Regions from separate parts of the Flaviflexus ciconiae genome, predicted to be linked through region 2. Evidence: riboswitches for the same ligand, from Rfam matches in the RefSeq annotation. Region 2 holds a riboswitch; each other region holds the start of a gene.
What was found. A riboswitch is a leader RNA that binds a small molecule or an ion and turns the genes downstream of it on or off. The one in region 2 is predicted to bind S-adenosylmethionine.
Positions count from the first base shown of each region.

Region 1 (7,359 bases), 1.4 Mb from region 2:
GCACGCGCGGCGGCGGCCTTGATATTGAGGGCCTCGGCATTGTCTATCTCGAGGCCTACGCAGCCGGCCTCCCCGTTATTGCCGGTAACTCGGGTGGTGCGCCGGAGGCAGTGATCCCCGGGGAAACCGGCCTGGTCGTCAACGGCCGTTCGGGCAATGCCCTGGTCTCTGCCCTCACCTACCTCCTCGAGGATCCCGAGCGCGCGAAAGCCATGGGAGCCCGCGGGAAGGAATGGGTGGATGGGGAATGGCGCTGGGAGCACCTCATCAAGCAACTGAAGTCGGTTCTTTAGAGCACTCACTGGGCAAGATTCATTGCCCCAATTCGTTAACGCACCTACTAGCGCAGATCCCCAAGGTTATTAGCGCCAGCAGGTGAGTCTCACCTTCTTGCCTTTCGTAAGTCAATCCACCTAGCGAGACTTTCCGCACTACCGCACGCTTGTTGCGTACTGTGAGCCTAACCACTTGCGACGACAAAGTAGGAACACATGACTAACTGGCGTATCCGCGACTTCCAGCCAAGCGACCTCGATGGTTTTCTCCGTCTTTGGGAGCAGTACATCGCACAGGTCGATATCCCGGTCTATGCCCTCAACGAGGTCATTGCTTCTACCCGGGCCGATACTGCCGTTGTGGCCGTCATTGGGGAAGAGGTCGTTGGTGTCACGGTAGCTAGGGCCGCCCACGATCAGGCGTGGATCGTGTTCTTTGCGGTCGACGCGAAATTGCAACGCCGCGGCATTAGCCGCGCCATGCTCGCCGCTATTGAGCAGCGCCTTGCCTCCACGGGTATCAGCCAGATGTCGATCCTGGTTCCGGACGAGATCGAGAACATCGTGTCGCTCTCCCGTGCAGGCTTCGCCGATCAGCGTCACCTACGCTACTTCGAACGCACCATTCCCATCCGCCAGGAAGAGATCCTCCTGCTTCGGGAGCTGGGCGGGCGAATGTTGGGAAGGGACCGGTGGGATGCGATCGGTGGAATGACGACCGAGAAGGATCTGCTTGAGCGCAGGCTGATCCTTCCACTAGCCAACCCGTCTACAGCTGAACAGTTTGGTGTTGTCCCACCGCGTGCCATTGTCCTCTTTGGTCCGCCCGGTACCGGCAAGACCACCTTCGCTAAGGCCGTGGCTTCACGGCTCGAGTGGCCCTTTGTTGAGGTCTTCCCCTCCCGCCTTGCCGCTTCCCCGAAGGGGCTTGCTGGCGAGCTGAGAGAAGCATTCGAGCGTATTGACGATCTCGATCATGCTGTCGTGTTCATTGACGAGGTGGAAGAGATCGCCTCTCGTCGCGGCGGAGAGCCGCCCTCACCAACTCAGGCAGTCACCAACGAGTTACTCAAGGTGATCCCGAACTTCCGGGAGAAGCCCGGCAGGCTTCTCATTTGTGCCACGAACTTTATTCGGGCTCTCGACCCAGCGTTCCTACGCCATGGCCGATTTGATTACGTCATCCCGATAGGCCTGCCCGATGAGGGGGCACGCCACGCTATCTGGCAGATGTTCATTCCCCCAACCATCAGAGAGAACCTGGATATTGAGCCGCTGGTTCAGGCAACCGACGGCTTCTCCCCCGCCGATATTGAATATGCCGCGCGTAGTGCATCGCAGGTCGCTTTCGAGCGAGCACTCGCCAACGGCCACTCGGCAGAAGATCCAGCCCCGACGATCGGTACGACCGAGGGACCAAGTGTCGATGATTACCTCTCAGCTATCTCGCAGACCAGAGCCACGGTCTCCGCAGAGGTCGCCCGCGAGTTCGAGGAAGACATCGAGGCACTTGCACGGATCTGACCTTGTCAGAGTCAGCTATGCGAGTCGTTCCAGGGCGTCCCGTACCGAGCCGCGAAGGATTTTCTGGATCCTCGTGACGAGCATGTCGGGGTCTTCTTGTCCATCGGTGAGGAGCCAGCGGAGCAGGTGTCCGTGAACGATCGAGGCATAGTGGTCGACAATGAACTGCCGATCAACAGTGCTTAGGACAATGTCGCCTTCTAGTTCGGTGACGATCGCTTCCATCATGAGCTGAAACTGGCCGAGGAAGAAGGCGTCGCGCCTGCGGTGAGAAAGGGAGTTCATAACGGCCTGGGTCTGCTCCATGTTTGCATTCATGTACCGAAGCAGTTTCCGGTAGCCGTCTGCCCACTGGTCGTAGGAGGCGTGCTCCATTATGTGGTTGGCGATCTCCTGCTCAAACACCCAGGCAGCAAGATCGTAGACGTCCGCAAAATGATAGTAGAACGTCTGACGGTTGATGCCGGCCTGAGCAGTCAGGCCCGAAACCGTCACCCGGTTAAGTCGAGTGGTGAGTAGCTGTTCCTTAAGTGAGCGAGCAAGTAGCTCCTTTGTCGCCTGCGACATGGCCACCCCCTCAGAAACGTTTATACCTCCAATCATAGGACGCACGTCCCGGTTCGGCGGTAAAAGGGGCCCTGCCTGAGCTAGTAATTTCAGTGATTGCGACACCTTCGGGTTTCTGTCTATATCGCAGTGTTTAGGGCGGGTCTTAGCGTGAAAGGGAGGCGACGACGATGTCGCTAACAGTTTCAGTGACAGGACAGGAATCATGTTTCTCTTCGAATCTATCCCCTGGTATTCATGGCTCATGTGGTTCGTCGTACTCGGCGCACTCATCGGCCTCAACGAGGTAACGAGAAGATGGAAGGCCGGCGGCATCGCCTTCTTCATTATTCTCCCGATCATTCTCACAATCTTTGTATGGCCAACAACTGCAGGTGCAGATTCTTCTACCGGCACCTGGTTCCACTGGGTCAAGGTCTACTCAGCTCTCGCCGGAGCTCTTGGCTTCATGGCGATCCGTTACTTCCCCAAGCTCGCAGCTAATAAGAAGGTCCTCATCTTCCCGGCAGCTATCCTCGCCATCAATATTGCCGAGGCCTGCATCCGTGACTTCCAGGTGGGAGCCATGAACGCCGACGGCATCGTCGATGGCGTGTACATGCTGTCGGGTTCTTGGAACTGGATGAACGGCGTAGCCGGTCTTCTTAACCTCGTTGCGATTTGCGGATGGGCGGGAATCTTTATTTCCAGGGACAAGTCGAAGGACATGATCTGGCCTGACATGCTCTGGTTCTGGATCATCGCCTACGACCTGTGGAACTTCGCCTACGTCTATAACTGCGTTGGTGACCATTCGTTCTACGCCGGTGGGGCACTCCTCATCTCCTGCACTATCCCCGCATTCTTCATCAAGAAGGGCGCCTGGCTCCAACACCGGGCCAACACCCTGGCCCTCTGGATGATGTTCACTATGGCGGTGCCGACATTTGTCTCCGACTCAATGTTTGCCGTCGAAACCTCCAGGAGTCCCGTCGCCCTCTTTGTCATCTCGGCACTGGCATTGGTCGCCAACGTCGCTCTCATCATCTACCAGATCCGCACAATCCTGAAGAAGCGCCTCAACCCGCTCAAGGATGAGCTGTACACGGATCACCCCGAATACAAGGCAATCGTTGCCGCAAACACCCCGGTTGAGCCTCTGGACAGCCGAATTGCCGCCGACACGTTCGACAAGATGGCGTAACCAGAACACCTGCGGAACATACTAGGTCTCCACAGGACAAGGGAAGGCTATGTCGGACTCAGTGTCCGCCATCGGACGAGAGAATCTGCTGCGGGACCAGTCAAGCCAGTGCCAAATAAATGAATCCGTCATAGAACCCGCGGATTTACTGCGGAAAGGGCGACGCGTCTGTCAGTGTGGAGTGGCCACATACTGACAGACGCTTCGCTCATTGATCCAGGGCTAGTGAAAGAGCCCGACTTCTATGAGGTTACGAGTAGTTGATTGTCGAAGGACTGAACTACTTAGCGGTATTCTTCTCGTTCGACCATTCGATCTGTGGGGTGACCCCAGCATCCTTAATCAGGTTGTAGATGGGGCAGCGGCGCTCAGTCTCATTCACGAGGGTCCCGAACTGTTCAATATCAAGGTCAGCGGTGATCTTCACGGAACCAACAACGGTCTGGAAGTGCGGGGAAACGCCTTCCACACCTTCGAAGCCACGAAGATCCAGGGTTCCGGTGATCTCAATATCGACACCGTCGATCTCGTAGCCACGTTCGGCAGCAACGGTTTCGATGACGACAGCAATGCAACCTTCGAAAGCACCGATGAGGTACTGGAAGGGGTTCGGACCGGAGTTGTTACCGCCAAGCCCCGTGGGCTCGGAGACTCGGAAGTTGAACTCTCCAGCGGTGATATCGGTGCTTGCCTGACCGACCCAGGTTCCGGTCGTGGTGAGGGAAATGAGCTTCGGCTTGGTCTGGGTAGCGAGTGTAGTCATGATCTTTTTCCTTAAGTTCTTAGTTTTTGGGTGCGCTGACGCCCGCCCACACTTCGTGGGAGATTACGGGTACGCAAAACAGCGCCTTTTATTGATTGGCGGTGAGCAATATCGAGACTGCTCCGTTGAGCTCTGTGGCTACTGCGGCCTCACGCCGCGACGAACATTCGCATTCTGTCCTCCATCGAACCTGGCATTAGCACCCGCTCCGAATCTCGAAAGGTTGCTGCAGCGTCATAGAGCCAGGACTCTCGACTGCTCGCGATAGTGGTTCCAGATTAAGGGCGTCAACCCCTGCCGTCTACGCATTCCAAAATTTGAACAAACTGCGCAGAACAGACTTTCCGCCGTACCCAGAACAGCCGTGGACAGGTTTCTAACAACAAGAATTGCTACAGATTCCATCCACTTCCGCCGCATTTACCCCCTCGGCATTCACGTACGATTGGGCTATGAGTAATCCGTGGGCCCTGTATGACAATCTCATTGACGCGATCGATGCGTCGGCCAAGGTTTCCGACTACCAGGTCGGCAACATCTGGACCCGAGTCACAGCAGATGATGGGACAAGCGGCGTTGCGATGACAACCGATGTACGGACCCGACCATCAATCTCCACCGAGTCGCTGATTGGCCGACCGCTGAGGGAAGCCGCAATGCTGGTGCGCTCCTGGAACCTGGCGGAGGCGGGTATTGGCGTTGCCGCGATCAATGCCTGGCACAATCATCCAGGGCGCATCCCGTCCTGCGGTTATCGTTTCCCCGAGAACACCGAAGGAACCGAAGGTGCCTTCGACACCTACGCCGAACTGGTTCAGGGTAAGAAGGTCGCCACGATCGGCCACTTCCGGTTTATCGAGAACCGCTTCGAGGGAGTGGGTGAGCTTTGCATCATTGAGCGCAGACCCCGGGACAACGACTACCCGGATACGGCAAGCGAATACATTCTGCCGGAACAGGACTTCGTTTTCATCACCGGATCAACGCTCGTCAACAAGACACTCCCCCGCCTACTCGAGCTTTCCCAAGACGCCTACGTGGTCCTCACCGGACCATCATCAACCATGTCACCAATCCTCTACGACTACGGCGTGAACGGGCTATCAGGACTCGTGTGCACCAACCCGGAGCACCTCACCGAGATTCTCCGCGGCACCGGACGCGGCTTCCCGAGCGCAGCCGGAACCATGGTCGACTTCGCAAAGGTCAAACCAGAGCTGTAAACCTCGTTCGTTCTGGCAACGCCAGCAGGCATAAGTGCAAAGCAAGACTCACGTCATTGAAAAAAGCCTATGGTCGCGGACCAGTTACAGGGCGGACATAGGCTGTCGGTACTGGCTGACACTACGGAGCTAGGCGCTCCCAAGCCCACGCGCGGTCAACGACGCGGTAGCGGATCCTGTCGTGGAGCCGGTCGGGCCTGCCCTGCCAGAACTCCAGGACCTTGGGCCGTACGAGGTAGCCACCCCAGTTGTTCGGCCGGTGGGGCTCCTCACCGGATCTCTCCAGCTTCTCCACCTCATCGAGGAGCACCTGCCGACTTTCGATCACCTGAGACTGCGGGGAGGCAATGGCGCCCCGACGGGAGCCGACCGGGCGAGAGTCAAAGTACTTATCCGATTCGACATCGGTGATGCGCTCCGCCCGCCCCTCGATCCTGACCATGCGGTCGAGCGAAGCCCAGTGGAAGTTCAGGGCAACCCTCGGGTTGACCTTGATCTCAGCGGCCTTGCGGGAGTCGTAGTTCGTAAAAAAGATGATGCCCTCGGGGGTTACCTGCTTCGCGAGAACAACCCTGCTAGATGGACCACCATGCTGATCCACGGTCGAAAGCACCATCACATTCGCGTCACGCTCGTCAGACTCGACGGCTTCCGCCAGCCACTGATCAAAAAGGGGTTTCGGGGACGAAGGAAGGTCCGCCTCGTTCAGTTCCCCGGACTCGTAGCTGCGTCGCATATCTGAGATGTCCATATGAGCATCCTATGCCCCATACCCGACCCCGAAAGACCAGAATCTCGGGGAAAAATCAGCGAGGAGATCACGTGAGCGGTCTCTTTGCTGGTCGCAATCGTGACGCCACTTTTTGGCTCCCGCCCACATGGTGGATGCTGTTGCCCAAGCCGAAACAACTAACCTACGATTCAGTAACCTACTGATTCGTAACTGTGAAAGGTGGCCTGTGACCACTCCCAACATTGCCGTCGGCGTACTGTCCGACCGGATTCCGTTCTCCCGCGCCCGTGATATCGCTCTTGTCGCGGGCGGTGCGATCTTTGTCGCTATCGCCTCCCAGATCGTGATCCCTCTCGGATTCACGCCCGTGCCTCTCTCCCTTTCAACCTTTGCGGTCATCCTGACCGGCGCAGCCCTTGGCCCGGTCAAGGCCACTCTGTCGCTTTCGCTGTACATGCTAGCCGGAATGGCGGGGGCACCGATCTTTGCGGAGCAGAGTAGCGGATGGGAGTCGGCTTCCTTCGGCTACATCATCGGCTACATCCTTGCCGCGGCGGCCGCCGGCAAGCTTGCCTCCAAGGGCTTCGACCGCTCTATCGGCAAGACTGCCCTTCTGGTTATTGCCTGCTCGGTCCTGATCTACGCCGTTGGCCTCCCCTGGCTTATGGCATTCACGGGGGCAGATCTTGTTCAGGGACTGGAAATGGGAGTTGTTCCCTTCCTCATTGGTGACGCCATCAAGGGAGCCGCCGCCATGGCACTCCTGCCCGCCACCTGGCACCTGATCGGCAAGAGCAAGTAAGCATCCCCGCTCTTCGCACAGCCCTCGGATATTTGCCGGGGCTGTGTTGTTCCCGAAAGCAATCAGGGGGCACACGAGCCGGGAGGCCCGTCCCGGCAAGCATTCGCACGCCTCACCGCCCTGCCTATCCGGGCAAAGCAAAAGGCCCGAGCGCATTGCTCGGACCTTTCCTGTACCCCGTACCGGATTTGAACCGGTGTTACCGCCGTGAGAGGGCGACGTCCTGGGCCGCTAGACGAACGGGGCCCTAGATAACAACGTATGAAATTATCTGTAGACGGCTTGCGCC
Region 1 is NZ_CP034593.1:1,159,682-1,167,040, forward strand. Features, by position in the region: gene EJ997_RS05230 (glycosyltransferase family 4 protein) at 1-293, shown strand, start outside; gene EJ997_RS05235 (ATP-binding protein) at 492-1,799, shown strand; gene EJ997_RS05240 (TetR/AcrR family transcriptional regulator C-terminal domain-containing protein) at 1,815-2,366, opposite strand; gene EJ997_RS05245 (DUF5692 family protein) at 2,572-3,549, shown strand; gene EJ997_RS05250 (OsmC family protein) at 3,830-4,312, opposite strand; SAM riboswitch class I at 4,491-4,583, opposite strand; gene EJ997_RS05255 (DUF364 domain-containing protein) at 4,765-5,535, shown strand; gene pdxH (pyridoxamine 5'-phosphate oxidase) at 5,657-6,286, opposite strand; gene EJ997_RS05265 (biotin transporter BioY) at 6,495-7,070, shown strand; tRNA gene EJ997_RS05270 (tRNA-Glu) at 7,244-7,316, opposite strand.
Region 1: another riboswitch for S-adenosylmethionine. It lies ahead of EJ997_RS05250 (OsmC family protein); the one in region 2 lies ahead of EJ997_RS11585 (hypothetical protein).

Region 2 (7,359 bases):
TTGCCTGCGAACGTTTTTGTCGGGTCGCTGGTAGGCACGCTATCCCGCGCCCGATGGTGACCCGGCGCGAACCAAGGACGACAAGGCCCTGATGTTCGCAACCAAGACGGATGCACGCACGTGGCTCGCGTTGATACGCTCGAAGGTCTCGCCGAACCTGTAGAACCGTCAGCGGAGGTTGCAGCCCGTCGGCGTGTCGAGACCGACGCTGAGCAGGCACGTTCCACGTGCTTCGAGGAGGATTCAAAGCGTTGGCGGCGGGTGATCAAGACCGAACCGAAACTCGCATCGCCTCGTCCGCAAAGGCTCGGAGTTGGTCGGGGCCTGGGGCGACGTCATGGAGGGAGATCTCCATTTCCGCTTCCCAGCGCTCCATCGCAGCGATTGAAATGGCCACGAGGAGATCGTCCTTCGAAGCGAAGTAATCATAGAAGCTGGAGCGGGTGATGCCGGCGCGCTCACTCACTTTTGTCGGCGTGAAGCCCGCGAGGCCGGCGGAGGCGAGCACCTCTTCCCCCGTCGGGGAGGTGATTTTGGGCATGGTTTAATTGTGCGCCGCCTGTCAGGGTGGGCGGGAGCCTGACTATGGAGTTGTGCTCACTGAGTTAGCGACTGCTCGCGGGGGAATGTGCCCTCTGTCAGCGGGAGCGTTCTCGGCCGGCTTGGGCGGTAGCCTCTGCACCGACTGCCGCGAGTGAGACGGATCCGTTCGGTCGGGCGGCGGTGATGAACCCCAGTCGCTCGCGTGAAGGCGCGTGTTTGGTGGACTGATCGAAGAGGTCAATGGTGGGTGCTGGCTCAAGGACGACCATTAAGGCAAGGTTGGGACCGCGGTCCCTTGTCAACCGCTCATGGGGGAGTAGGTTGAGGTGATCTAGGAATGAGGCTGTGGATCATGAAAATGTCGAGGCTACTCACGCTGACTGCGATGCTGGTCGTGCTCGTAATCGGCCCATCAGCCTGTACTTCAGTCACGGACGATACTGCAACGATATCTCCGCCTTCTGCGACAACGACAGCGTCCGATCCATCGGAAAGCCCATCGGAGGATGACACTGTTGTCGATGAGCCTGAAGCGCCCCCGGTGGGCACTCCTGCGGCTGTTGCCTGGGAGGCTCTCATGGGTCCGGACGGCGAATACGCCGCATCGGCCATGTATCTGGCCATCATCGACGAGTTCGGTGACGTGGAGCCTTACGTCTCGATCCAGGCTGCTGAAGAGCGCCACAGCGAGGCCCTCATCAGACAGCTCTCGATGGTTGGGGTCGACGCGCCGGAGAATCCGTACATCGGCGAGATCGAGCCGCCGGAGGATCTGGAAGGGGCCGCGTCGGCGGGGGCTGAAGGCGAGGTCGCCAATATCGAGATGTATGACCGACTGCTCACACAGACAGACGATGCTCGGCTCACGCGCGTGCTGACGAACTTGCGTAGCGCCTCTGCCGACGTTCACCTGCCGGCCTTCGAAGCCGCGGCCGATAACGGTGGAGTCCTCACCCCGGAACAGATGTTGGAATTCAGGCGCGGACCGCGGTAGGCGCGTGGGGCATTGTCTTGCGGGGTGTCGTCAGGCCGGCCGCTCGACCTGCGTTCAGCCTGCTGGCGTGCGCGGAACAGGCTGTCGTGCACCGTCGTCAGACGGCCGTCCGAGGTTTTCGTGTCCCGTGGACGCGCCTCGCAGGCGACCAGCTCCCTATCCGAGGAGGCGACCAGCTCCGTGAGGCTCTCTGGAGTGAACAGCAGGCCTTCTCCGGAGGGTCGTTTGACCCCGTTCAGATCCGGCGGGTGGTGACCGACGATGAGGAGCGTGCCGCCCGGCGCGACGGCCTCGCCGAAGCTGTGAAAGACCTTTTCGCGCCGTTTGCTGGGTAGGCGGAGGAAGTGGACGGTGACGTGGTCGTAGGCCGCGACCGACGGGGACCATGCTTCGACGTCCTTGTGCATCCACTCGATCCGTTCGGCGACGCGCGCCGCCTCTTCTCAATTCGAGACTATTCATCCGTTCGTCGAAGGAAACGGGCGCACCGGACGAGCTCGTGTTCATGCGCTCATGCATGAAAGCGGGCTCGTTCGGCATACGACTGTTCCTCTGTCAGCGGGATTGCTCAGGGAAACCGGACGATACTTCGACGCTCTCACTCAGTACCGCGCGGGCGAGGCCTGGGGGTAATTGAGACTATTGAGGTCTTCCCCCAGGTCGGACATTCATCACTGGACAGATTTACTCCTCATTAAGCCCAAATGCAGTTGACACCTGTTCGATGGTGAATTGCTGACGGAGTCGGGTAGCGCTGTTCTGGTTGGCGAACATTCCGGTTCTCCAGAAACCCTGACCGCTGGGGACTGTGTGGCTCCACTGGACAGGGACGGCCCATTCAGCAACGTTGTCGTTTTCATCTCCGTCGCGTCTGTAGTTGCCATCAAGAGCGAGTGACGCCAAGAGAGTCTCGGCTCCTTGGTATTCAACTTTGAGCTCATCGAAGCGTTCAGCTTCGCCAAGGACGGTGCCGACTCCCACATATCCATCTTTAGGAATACAGGCGAAGACACGTGCGCCTGGCTTAAGGTTCTTCAGAGTTCTGCTGAACCACTCGCCACCGCCTGCGGACACGAATCCGTACTTCCGTCCATCAGACCACTGTCGACCGCCTTCATACTCGCCGAAGGACACATACCAGTCGGTACCGTTCCACCGCTCACGGGTCTTTGATCGGCGTGAAGATGCTGATGTAGGCGCGGCTTGGCTTGTCGGCTCAACAAGCCAAGAGCGTGCGAAGTATGAGTTTCCCCCATCGACAAAGTGTCGGAAGAACACCACGTTAATAGGAAGGGCATACTCCTCATGGAGGAAGCGAACAATACGTTCAGTTGCGGGATCCACGCTCGACGCGACGATAGTGAGGACCTGAGAGGAGTTCACCTCGAGTGGCAGCGTTTCGTTGAACATCTCCGCAAAGGCTTCTTCAAGTGCAATGCCCGGTTGGTAATTTTCGAAGATTGCTTGAATATCGGCTCGGCCAAGAGTCGCCACCCACGAGCCATAGTCAATGACCTGGGCTGTGGTCTCCCGCGGAGTCTTATCTCTCTTTAATTCGATGACATAGACAGCAGCGGTTTCATCAAGAGCAAGGAGGTCAATAAAACCGCCGTGCGCGGTAGGCACCTGGCGGCCAATAATAAGGAGGGCCTCGCCGAGCATTGAAGCGTCCGACTCTATGTAGGATTCGAGCTGAGATTCGAGGCTGACAGCCGTCGGGACGACTCGTGTTAGCTTCTCGCCATCTACTCGCCAAAGCCCCATTTCAGCAGGCATGACATCTCCACTCGCATTAGGATTTCAGGTTTCTTCTCCTAGCCTACTTTGATCTCCACAAGGTGGATGCACCAACAGCTCATGAGCTGCACTCGGAGCGACTGGCCGGACTTCGTCGGCGCGGTTGAGACCTTGCTCTGCCTATGCGAAGTACGTAGATGCTTGAATCACCCCTGAAGGCGTAGAGGGGAGAATTGTCCATCTCCTGAGCGAAACAATTCATGAATAGTTCGCTGGAAACGTGCCGCAGCGCCTTGGGGCCTCGGTGAGAGCGACCGGTGGATTGCTCTTCTGTAGGGTGGGTGCACTGATAGGTGCGTGAGAGGGTCGAGGCATGAAGGTGAAGAAACTGGTCGCTGTGATTGTTGCCGGGTCAGCGGTCCTTGCTGCCTGCTCATCTGCAGATAACAGCACTGTTGATGGTAGCGAGCGCTCTTCTGATGACGATCTTCAAGAGTCTGTTGATGTGGGGGAGCTGGGTGACGAGGCCGGTGAAGAAGTGGAGCCTGCAGAAGAGGCAGCTGCCGTAGTTCTCGAGCCCACGACCCTTCTCGTTACCGGTGCTGATGCGAGTGAAATATCTATTGCGATGAGTGAGCAGTTCTTTGAGTCCTCACCCGGAGCTGTTGTGACTGATGAAGAGCTTCAGTTGGAGGCGGCTTCGCTCGGCATGGCCTATTCTGTACCCGTCCTTGTCGAAGGAGACGCGATCGCTGACGAGCTGGAGAGGCTTGACGCAACCTGGGTAATCGCCGTCGGCGTTGAGCTCGAGGACATGGAAGACGTAGACGCCATCCCCGCAGTCCTTCCTGCAGAAGCGGAAGAGGAGTCTGGCTCTGAGGACAGCGCCGAGGAGAGCACCGGGGTGAGCGCCGAGGACGAGGCTGAATCCGATGTGGCTGGTGGGGAGCCACGCGTGCCGGATGAAGGGGAGGAGATTGAGGTCGATCCTTCTCTTACGGTCGTGGCGCCCGAGGGAGAAGGCCTTGATACTCTGCTTTCTTTGGCTGAAGGGGAAGCTTTTACTGCTCCGCAGCTGACTGATGTTGAGCTGGAGCATGACATTGATCTGCTCGATGGGGTTGTCGTGCTGACCGATGGCAGCTCGATTGCGGCGGTCGGTACGGCCCATGCGGCTGGTGCGGACATTGTCCTGTCCCCGGCTGACCCCGAGGGTCGAGCGAAGCGATTCAGGCTGTAGGATCTGCCGACATTGTTGTTGGGCTGTTCGAAGAAGAGCTTGAGGACTTTGAGTGGCAGCTGGCTGCCGCATCAACCGGTGTTGAACTGCCGGGTGGGACCCAGCATGTGTTCGGAGGGAAGCGCTATATTGCCCTGTACGGCTCTCCCATCACACCAGCACTTGGGCTGCTCGGCGAACAGGATGTTCCCTCCACTGTTGCTCGTGCAGAAGAGATGACGGAGCCATACCGAGCTCTGACCGATGACACGGTTGTGCCGGCTCAGGAGATCATCGTGACCGTTGCGGCCGGGGAGCCGGGCGATGATGGAGACTACTCGAACGAAGGGCCTATTGAGTGGTTCATTCCCCTCATCGAAGCTGCGGGGGACGCGGGCCAATATGTCATCCTCGACTTCCAGCCCGGCAGAACTGACTTCCTCACACAGGTCCAACAGTACGAGGAACTTCTCGCCTACCCGCACGTGGGAATAGCTCTCGACCCGGAGTGGCGGCTTGGTCCTGATGAAGAGCCCCTTACACGGATCGGCCATGTTGAGATCGATGAAGTGAATGAGGTTATTGCTTACCTCAGTGACTACGTCCGGGCGAATGATCTTCCCCAGAAGGTGGTCATCCTTCACCAGTTCCAGCTTCAGATGATCCGCGATCGGGACCAGCTCGATCTATCTCGATCTGAAGTTGCTCTGCTGATCCATGCAGATGGTCAGGGGAGCCAGGGGGCAAAAGCTGCTACCTGGCGGGCCCTCCACCAGGATGCTCCAGAAGGAATTGCGTGGGGGTGGAAGAACTTCATTGATGAAGATCTTCCCATGCTCACCCCGGAAGAGACCTATGCGGTGGAGCCGATGCCGGAGTTTGTGTCCTACCAGTAAGTGATGTCAAAAGCCTCGCGTGTTCCTATGAAACCCGCTGGAGCGTTGAGCTTTGCCGATAATGAGTTCTATTTTGACCCGCTGGTCTCCCCATTGATGGGAAGGCGGGAGCGCCCCCTCTGGTCCCTGTTGGTGGGCATTTTTCGTGGGTTGAATGAATCTTTGAAGTTGTTAATTCGATTAACGCTTGACAGGGTGCTCGGGGTGTGTAACTTAGAGCTAGATCGAGAAGTTCGACGCTAAGCCCCTCGGCTAGTCGACTAGCAACCGCGTTTCGTGCACGGTGCTCCCGAAGGAAGATCGGCCCCCGAGCAAAAGCTCGGGAGGAAGTATGCGATATAGGAAAATTCTTATGAACCCCATGGACGATGCGCCGGATGCGCACGAATACATTTTCATCGAAGGCCCAGACGTCACTGTGGAAGACTGCAGTAAATACAAGTCTGGTCACGGTGTCCATTTCATCCAGGTCCGGCTTGCCTCTGAGGAGCGGAGAGTCGCGGCCGAAGTGACCGCGGTAGATGGTCATTACATCGACTTCAGAACAGAAGCAGGCACCCAGCGCCGCTGGAACCACGACCCCCAGCGCCTGCTCAAAGTGCAGGAGATAGCTGCCCGGGACCCCGAGGCGAGGACTGTCTGGTCGGAAAGATACCACCTCCTGACCGTGTACTCGGAAGAGCCCAGCGGGTCTGTTGTCGGAACTCCAGTCACGCTTGCGCCGAGCCCAACGGACTGCGGCTACAGCCTGTAAGCCGCTGCCGAGGGCAGCCGAATCGCAGTGTGTTCTGACCATTGAAATCAGCTGTTTCAGCTGAGCTCTCGAGGTCGAAACACGGGTCGGGTAGAAAAGCAGAATATTTCTGTCCGACCCGTGGGCCCATAATAGAAGTATCGATCGAGAAGTTCGACGTGAAGCCCCTTGGCTTGTCGACTGGCAACCGCGTATCGCACACGGTGCCTCCAAGGGAAGATCGGCCCCTGGGTAAAAGCCCAGGCGGAAGCTAGCGACAAAGGACATCATGAACGACAACAAGCGCCGTGAGGCGCATCCTCCGGCGGACAAGAAGCACAGATTCACCGAGGTCTACTCCGGTAGCTCATGCCGGTCCAGCAAGAGCGGCCACTATCTTTCAGCTGAAGACTACGAAGCAGCGGACCAGGATACCTGGGAAACCGTTATCCTCACCGGTACCCATGGGAAGTTCATTCACATCATCTCGGGCGAAGGCTCGGGGCGGGTATGGACTCACTCCCGTTTCCTGGTGACCGCGATCCGCCTTCTGCACTCTGAAGGTGGAACCGTTGAACTGCACGAATCGAAGGGAATCCTACGAGCGACGAATGGCCTGATAAGAGCGATCACCAGAGTGGCAGCGGAGGTCACTCCATGCGAGTACTCGAGGCCTGAGCTGCCAAAACCTCTACCCCGAAGCATCTAACCTTCATCAACCTCGAATCAGTGCGGGAAGCATTTAGCTCCCCGCACTGATTCATCTCTTTCACCGCGACAGCGGTGTCTTCTCAGCGGTGCAGCCACGAGGCTGCGCCGCTTCTTCGCACTCAGTGCCACAGGATTTGACCGAAATTCAATCACCCATCGTGGGGCACTGCCTGGCTCAGGTCGGGCCCCACTCGATTGCCCTGGCGGGGCTAGATACGGATAGGACAGATATGTTCGAGCACGAACACCAGGCCATGCGCTTTTCCAAGAAGACTTTTGAATGGAGCGAAATCCTTGTTTTTGACAGTGTCGAGAAGGCCTTCTGTCAGCATGGCCGCCCGCATGTCACCAAGGTTGAAGATGCTAGGGCGGCGCTTCACGGCAGGTGGGATGAGGTTATCGTTGCTGGCGTTGATGCTCCCTATGTCAATTTTGTGACGAGTGAGGGCCTGATGCGGATGTGGGCGCATGAGCCTAACAAGGTTGAAGCCCTCCGCATCCGAATCGACGAGGGTGACGAGGTGTG
Region 2 is NZ_CP034593.1:2,581,993-2,589,351, forward strand. Features, by position in the region: gene EJ997_RS11550 (TetR/AcrR family transcriptional regulator) at 266-541, opposite strand; gene EJ997_RS11555 (ferritin family protein) at 902-1,537, shown strand; gene EJ997_RS11560 (Fic family protein) at 1,937-2,170, shown strand; gene EJ997_RS11565 (PDDEXK family nuclease) at 2,222-3,313, opposite strand; gene EJ997_RS11570 (hypothetical protein) at 3,648-4,514, shown strand; gene EJ997_RS11575 (hypothetical protein) at 4,622-5,389, shown strand; SAM riboswitch class IV at 5,612-5,727, shown strand; gene EJ997_RS11580 (hypothetical protein) at 5,742-6,143, shown strand; SAM riboswitch class IV at 6,286-6,401, shown strand; gene EJ997_RS11585 (hypothetical protein) at 6,412-6,831, shown strand; gene EJ997_RS11590 (hypothetical protein) at 7,064-7,359, shown strand, end outside.

Region 3 (7,359 bases), 410 kb from region 2:
GCCCTATGCCACCGCTATCAGCAGACTCGGTGTGAACCCCGCCGAATGCTTGGCCTTTGAAGACTCAATCCCGGGGGAGACGTCGGCACGCGGTGCGGGAGCGAGAGTCGTTAACGTGTTGAAGCTGGAGCTCGCGGCACTCGCAGGCCTCCTCTGAGTTCGTTTCGGATTCTGCCAGGGGCTTGGAACTCTCGTCGCCGAGGTTACGCGTTGGTAGCCTGGGTGAATGAACGCACAGGTTGATTTCAATTCACTGAAGATCGGATTCGGCACTTCTCCCCTCATGGGAGAGGAAGCGACAACTGCTGTCGCTTCGGCGCTCGATGCTGGCTATACCTTTATCGACACGGCATCGAAGTACGAGAACGAAGAGGCCGTCGGTCAGGGAATCAAGGCCTCCGGCGTTGCTCGCGAGGACGTTATTCTCCAAACCAAGCTCCGCGGCAATGATCATGGGGATGTTCGGGGAGCGCTCGAGCGTAGCCTTAGCAGGCTCGGCGTCGACTACCTCGATGCGTGGCTTATTCATTGGCCGCTCCCCATGCTTGGCCTTTACCCCGAGGCGTACGAGGAGATGGCCAAGGCGCAGGAGGAAGGTCTTGTCCGCACCCTCGGCGTCTCCAACTTCCTCATCGAACACCTGGATGAACTGAAGGCTAAGACCGGCCTCGTCCCTGCCACGAACCAGGTGCAGGTTGACCCGGGCCTGCACCGCCCCGAATACCGCAAGGAACTTGCTGATCGCGGGATTGCTGTCCAGTCCTGGTCCCCGCTTTCAAAGGGTGGTGACCTGTTCGAGACAGAAGCTGTGGTCTCCGCGGCCGAAGCGCACAGCATCACGCCCTCGCAGGCAGTCCTGGCCTGGCACCGTGCGATCGGTGCCATCCCGATTGTCCGCTCCACGAACGAGGAGCGTAGGAAGCAGAACCTTGAGGCTGTCGAGGTTCAGCTGACCCCCGCAGAGGTGGAAGCGATCTCCGCACTCCCGCAGCGCGAACTTGGCGAATGGGATCCTGCAACGCACGACGAGCGATAGACCTAAGCACTTAAAGTGTAGAACCAAACTTCAGAGGCGCCCCGGCGGTAGTTATGCCTCGCACATTTCCTGTACAGGAACGTGCGGGTGACTGTCGTCGGGGCTCTCCCTTGCCCATGAATAAAGTGGACATAGGTTGACATAACGTGCTCGGTGTCACACGGCCAACTGCGTCCAAATCCTGAGATTGTTTGGCGCTCTGACCTGGGGCGTTGTCTAATGGGGGAACCATCAAGAGTGGCTGAGAGACCTGGCTCGTCGACGCCGCAGCAACCGAGAAAAACCCGGTGCTAAGGCCAGGACCGATGGAGGAATCAATGATCACATTGGACGGTGTCCGCAAGGTGTACCCGGGAGTTGTCGCTCTCGACGGTATCGATCTCAATATCCCTGCAGGCCAAATTCACGGAATTGTGGGCCAGTCGGGTGCGGGCAAGTCCACTCTGATCAGGTGCCTGACGGCACTCGAAAGGCCAACCGAAGGCCATATTTGGGTCGATGAGCAGGACCTTTCCTCGCTCACCCCCAACCAGCTACGGACAGCACGCCGCTCAATCGGCATGGTGTTCCAGGGCGGCAACCTGCTTGATGCTCGTACCGCCGGTCAAAACATTGCGTACCCGCTGAAGGTTGCCGGCCTTGATAGGGGAGGGCGGCGCGAACGCGTACAAGAGCTCCTTGACCTCGTCGGCCTTGGTGACCGTGGCGACTCCTATCCGTCCCAGCTTTCCGGTGGTCAGCGCCAGCGCGTCGCCATTGCCCGTGCGCTCGCGGCACGGCCCGCAGTGCTCCTGTGCGATGAACCGACCTCGGCTCTCGATACTCAAACCACCGAACAGATTCTCGACCTCATTAAGGATGTTCGCGACCAGACCGGTGTCACGGTCGTCATCATCACGCACGAGATGTCGGTGGTGCGCGAAACCTGTGACGCCGTCACGCTCCTGTCGAAGGGCAAGGTTGTTCAGTCCGGCAGGCTTGACGAGATCATCACGGACACCGGCTCCCGCCTAGGTGCTGCCATTGTTCCGCCTCCGAAGGTTGACGAGATCCCGCCGGGAACGACACTGATCGACATTGCCTTTACGTCCCGTCCGGGGGAGCCCTCCGGTTCCCACGTTCTCAGCCTGGTGGCCGAGCTCGGGGCAGATGTTACCGCTGGAACGTTCGAGACTCTGGGCTCCGCCCAGATCGCACGCCTCGTTCTCTCGGTTGAAAATGCTCGGGTCGATTCGACCATTGCGGCGCTCGCTGCTCAGGGCATTGATGCGAAGGAGCGTGCAGCATGAATACTTTGACTCAGGACGGCACGTGGTTCAATAACCAGATCGTCCAAGAGACGCTGTGGGACGCGACCGTGGAAACCCTGCTCATGGTCGGCTGGTCCACCCTCGCAACGGTGGTCATTGGATTGCCTCTCGGTATCCTTCTCGTTGCCACCGCGAAGGGCGGAATCCGTCCTAACAAGATCGTCAACGCCATTCTTTCCCTGATCGTTAACGTCGGGCGTTCGATCCCGTTCATCATCCTTCTGATCCTCTTGCTACCGGTCACGGACTGGGTCATGCAGACCAACATTGGATGGCGGGGCATGGTGTTCCCGCTCGCAATCGGATCCATTCCGTTCTTTGCTCGCCTGGTCGAGACGAACCTTCTGGCTGTTGATTCAGGCAAGATCGAAGCCGCTCAGATGATGGGGGCAACACGAACGAGGATCATGGGGGACGTGATTCTCCGTGAGGCCCTTCCCGGAATCATCCAGTCGATCACCGTTCTCATCATCATGATTATTGGCTTCTCCGCCATGGGAGGCACGGTTGGAGGCGGCGGGCTCGGAGCTCTTGCCTACAACTACGGCTACCAGAGGTACTTCCTCGACGTCCTCATCATCACCGTTGTTGTTCTTGTTGTTATCGTTCAAATCGTCCAAATGCTCGGCGACATGCTCAGCCGATATGTAGACCACCGCTGAGTCTCTGCATATCGGAACGAACGACTCGCGACAAACACCTGATCCGAATCGCAGGAAGCAACTCATTCGAGTGACCTCCACCGAAACAGTTCTTCGAATGGAAGCGCTCGCACAAGGCTTCTTGGCTCGCTCCTCGTGACCGTAATTCACCGAGATCTCTCTCGAGTCACGTCATCCCCGTAACTCTGGGCTATGCCCGCACCGTCAACACAATCTCCGCCACGACCGCACCCATAGTGCGGACTGGCAATCCGAGCAGAGGGTTCCAAGGATCCCACTTGCTCATTTAATAACAAAAGGAAGTAAACCAATGCGTCGTAAAATTTTTGCTCTCACAGCAGCCGCAGCCCTTGCCCTCTCGGCATGCTCGTCCAATGAAGAGGAATCCGAGGAGACCACCTCGGATTCGACCGCGGCCTCCGGTGAGGTTGTCACCCTCAAGGTTGGAGCCTCCCCGGTTCCCCACGCAGACATCCTCAACTACATCGATGAAAACCTGGCCGAAGAGGCCGGTATTGACATCGAGGTTGTCGAGTACTCCGACTACGTCCTGCCGAACCGTAACCTCGACTCGGGTGACCTGGATGCTAACTTCTTCCAGCACGTCCCCTACTTCGAGACTGAGATCGCCGATAACGGTTACGAGTTCGACCGTGGCGAAGGCGTCCACATTGAGCCCTACGCTGCCTACTCCGAGACTCTTGAGTCCATCGACGACCTCCCGGACGGTGCCAAGGTCTCTATCGTCAACGATCCCTCCAACCAGGCTCGCGCTCTCTGGCTGCTTGAGGACAATGGTGTGCTGACCCTCGACGACTCCGTCGAGAATCCCACCATCTTCGATATTGCTGACAATCCGAAGAACATCGAGTTCGTTGAACTTGAGGCCCCGAACCTTGTTCGTACCCTCGACCAGGTCGATCTCTCCATCATCAACGGTAACTTCGCCCTTGACGGTGGGCTTGTTCCCTCCGAAGACTCGATCGCCATCGAGTCCGGTGAAGACAACCCCTACGCGAACGTGCTCGCTTGGAACACCGACACCGACAAGCTCGAGGCCATCCAGGCACTCGACGAACTCCTCCACTCGCAGGAAGTCGCCGACTTTATCACCGAAACCTACCCCAACGGTGAGGTTGTTCCTGCCTTCTAAGTAACACCGAGAAAGGGGGTGACTGGCTACGACCGGTTGCCCCCTTTCGCAATCACTTTCGACATAAACATGTTCTGAGGATTGAGCGGTACTAAGAAGCGCTGTTGCTTGAAAAGTCTGACCAAGCACCGTGTTTGAACCGTGTTAGGTGCGGATGCTCGGCCTGATAAAAGCTCTTGGTGAAAGCCCTAGGGATTGTTCAGGTACCCCGCATAGTCTCGAGATGACTCTGGGAGGGAACACGGATGTCAAACATCAAAGAACAAGCAAAACTATTCGCCAATCAACATGAATCGGGTGAGATTTTAGTCCTGCCAACTGTGTGGGACACGTGGAGTGGTCGGATAGCGGCAGATGTTGGCTTCGCAGGACTCACCGTCGGTAGCCACCCGGTTGCCGACGCTATCGGTAGCTCCGATGGCGAGAATATGGATTTCGGCGAATACCTGGACATAGTCAAGAGGATCGTCGACTCCGTCGACATTCCTGTCAGTGCTGATGTCGAGTCGGGATATGGGCTCGATCCGAAAGAACTCATCGAGCGCATCATCGAATCGGGTGCCGTCGGAGCCAACATCGAGGACGTTGTTCACCGGGAAGACGACCGGGTTCGTGACCGCCAGGAGCATGCGGACTATATTGCCGCCGCCCGGCAGGCCGCAGATGGCGCAGGAGTCGACTTCGTCATTAATGGACGAACCGATGCCATCAGGCTTGGAACCGACGTTTATGATGATCCCCTCGCAGAAGCAGTAGAACGGATCAAACTCATTGAGCAGGCCGGTGCCCGCTCTGTTTATCCCGTCAGGGCATCAACCGTCGAACAGGTCTCAGCACTTGTGGAGGCTGTCTCCGTCCCCGTCAATATCGGCGTTCACCCAGTGGATGGTAACGGCGCCGGTGACCTTGCTGGCTTGAAGCGCCTCGGCGTCCGTCGCATCTCCTTCGGTCCGCGCTGGCAGTCCTGGCTGACCGATGTCTCGGCAAAGCAACTAGAAGCCTGGCTCTAAAACCACAAATCAACATGCCCCGGTGACGCCTCAAGGGAGGCGGTCACCGGGGCTATGTGTTATCAGGAAGTCTTACGTTCACGCCTGGGGCCGGGGGCCGAATTTACACGGATGCGGCGGAAGTGTATTCATCAATAGCTGTTGTCTTCATGATTATCCTGTCGTGGTTTGGTGCCGCAGTAAGGTTTCAGAGCGCCAAAACAACCGGGGTGAGATTCAGCCATCGTGCATTGGGAAAGTGTGCGAAGTCGAGTTCTTGTGGATTGTTGCCCGATTGCGTGGATTTGGTTTAGTGTTCGAGTTAGTCAGAGAGGTAGAGCATGCTTGCACAGGAGCGCCGGAGCCTGATCCTCGAGGATCTTCGCACGCAGGGTGGTGTCGAGACCGACGATATTGCTCAACGATACGGAGTGTCGGTTGAGACGGTCCGGCGAGATCTTCTTGAGCTCGAGAAGCTGGCTCTGCTGAAGCGCGTTTATGGGGGAGCAATCAGTATTGCTGTTACCTCCCGTAGCGAAGCTCCGCACTCGGAACGCGAGAACATTGCTTCCGAGCAGAAGGCACAGATCGCGGAGCGGGTTGCTGAGCTCATACCGGAATCGGGAACCGTGTTCCTTGATCTGGGAACAACGGTTGAAGCCGTTGCTCGAGCATTCCCATCATCTTTCTCGGGAACTATCGTGACGGCATCATTGCGTGCCGTTGGCACACTGTCACGTCTTGAACGTGCCGAGATCATTGTGTCAGGCGGGCGCCTGCGCAAGTCTGAACTCTCGCTGTCGGGAACGATGGCGACATCGTTCCTTGATGGTCTGTACCCGGACCTTGCGGTGATTTCAATTGGTGCGATCACAGCTGATGCTGGGGTAACCGACTACGACTTTGATGAGATGCACGTCAAACAGTCGGTCCTTGCAAACTCCCAGACCGCGGTGGTCGTCGCCGATTCCTCGAAGTTCGGTAAGACCGCACCCTTCAAGCTTTGCGATGTTGAGATACCAACGTACATTGCTACCGATAGTGGGCTCGATCAGTCCGCAATCGACGCACTTAAAGACAGGGGAGCACAACTGCTTCTCGCCGACGCGTAAGCGTCACTGAAAAACCCATGTCAATGAAGACTGAAAGGCAATTCAATGGCTATTCTTGCACTCGATCAGGGAACCTCCGGCTCCAAGGCAATTGTCGTCGATGATGATGGCATTCACGCCATTGTCGAAAAGCCCGTTACCCTCAATCACATCTCGAACGACGGGGTTGAGCATGACCCGCACGAACTACTTGCCTCGATTGTGGATGCTGGGCGTGAAGCCATCGAGCAGGCCGGTAAACCAATTGACGGCGTGGCCCTGGCAAACGTCGGGGAAACTGTTCTTGCCTGGGATCCTGAGACCGGCGACCCGCTGACTCCCTGTGTCAATTGGATGGACAAGCGATCGAAGGACATTGTTGCCCGCCTCGAAAGCAAAGCTGATCGCATTCATGAACTAACCGCCCTTGTTCTCGACACCTATTTTGCAGCGCCTAAGCTTGCCTGGGTTCGCGAGAACCTCACGAAGGAAGGTGTGGTGACGATGTCGGATTCGTGGCTGGTATACCAGCTCACCGGCGAATTCGTTTCCGACACCTCAACTGCATCGCGCTCCCTCCTTCTCGATATTGACACGGTCGAATGGAACGATGAGCTCCTGGAGATCTTTGGGCTCCAGGACGAGAAAATGCCGCGTCTTGTGGCGTCCGACGAGATCGTCGGCACGACGACCCTCTTCGGTGGTGAGATCCCCGTTGGCGGTCTCATGGTTGACCAGCAGGCGGCTCTGCTTGCCGAGAGTTGCCTTGATCCCGGTGACTCGAAGTGCACCTACGGGTCCGGCGCCTTCCTGTTCGTTAACACTGGCCATGAAGCACATCGCTTCGAGTCGGGCCTGACAACCTCCGTGGCGTGGACGCTACGGGGCAAGACCTCCTACTGTGTTGACGGCCAGGTCTACACTGCCGCAACGGCGGTGCGGTGGATGAAAGACATGGGAATGATCTCCGGCGTCAAGGAGATCGATAAGGAAGTGGCGAAAGATTCAGGCGGGGTCCTGTGCGGCCCGTCCTTCGCCGGGCTGGCGGCTCCGTGGTGGCGTTCCGATGCTGGAGCTTTTCTCACCGGCATGAAGCTAGCCACCGGTAAGGCAGAGAT
Region 3 is NZ_CP034593.1:160,854-168,212, forward strand. Features, by position in the region: gene EJ997_RS00680 (HAD family hydrolase) at 1-157, shown strand, start outside; gene EJ997_RS00685 (aldo/keto reductase) at 227-1,036, shown strand; SAM riboswitch class I at 1,262-1,348, shown strand; gene EJ997_RS00690 (methionine ABC transporter ATP-binding protein) at 1,354-2,325, shown strand; gene EJ997_RS00695 (methionine ABC transporter permease) at 2,322-3,008, shown strand; gene EJ997_RS00700 (MetQ/NlpA family ABC transporter substrate-binding protein) at 3,319-4,161, shown strand; gene EJ997_RS00705 (isocitrate lyase/PEP mutase family protein) at 4,407-5,171, shown strand; gene EJ997_RS00710 (DeoR/GlpR family DNA-binding transcription regulator) at 5,492-6,262, shown strand; gene EJ997_RS00715 (FGGY family carbohydrate kinase) at 6,308-7,359, shown strand, end outside.
Region 3: another riboswitch for S-adenosylmethionine. It lies ahead of EJ997_RS00690 (methionine ABC transporter ATP-binding protein); the one in region 2 lies ahead of EJ997_RS11585 (hypothetical protein).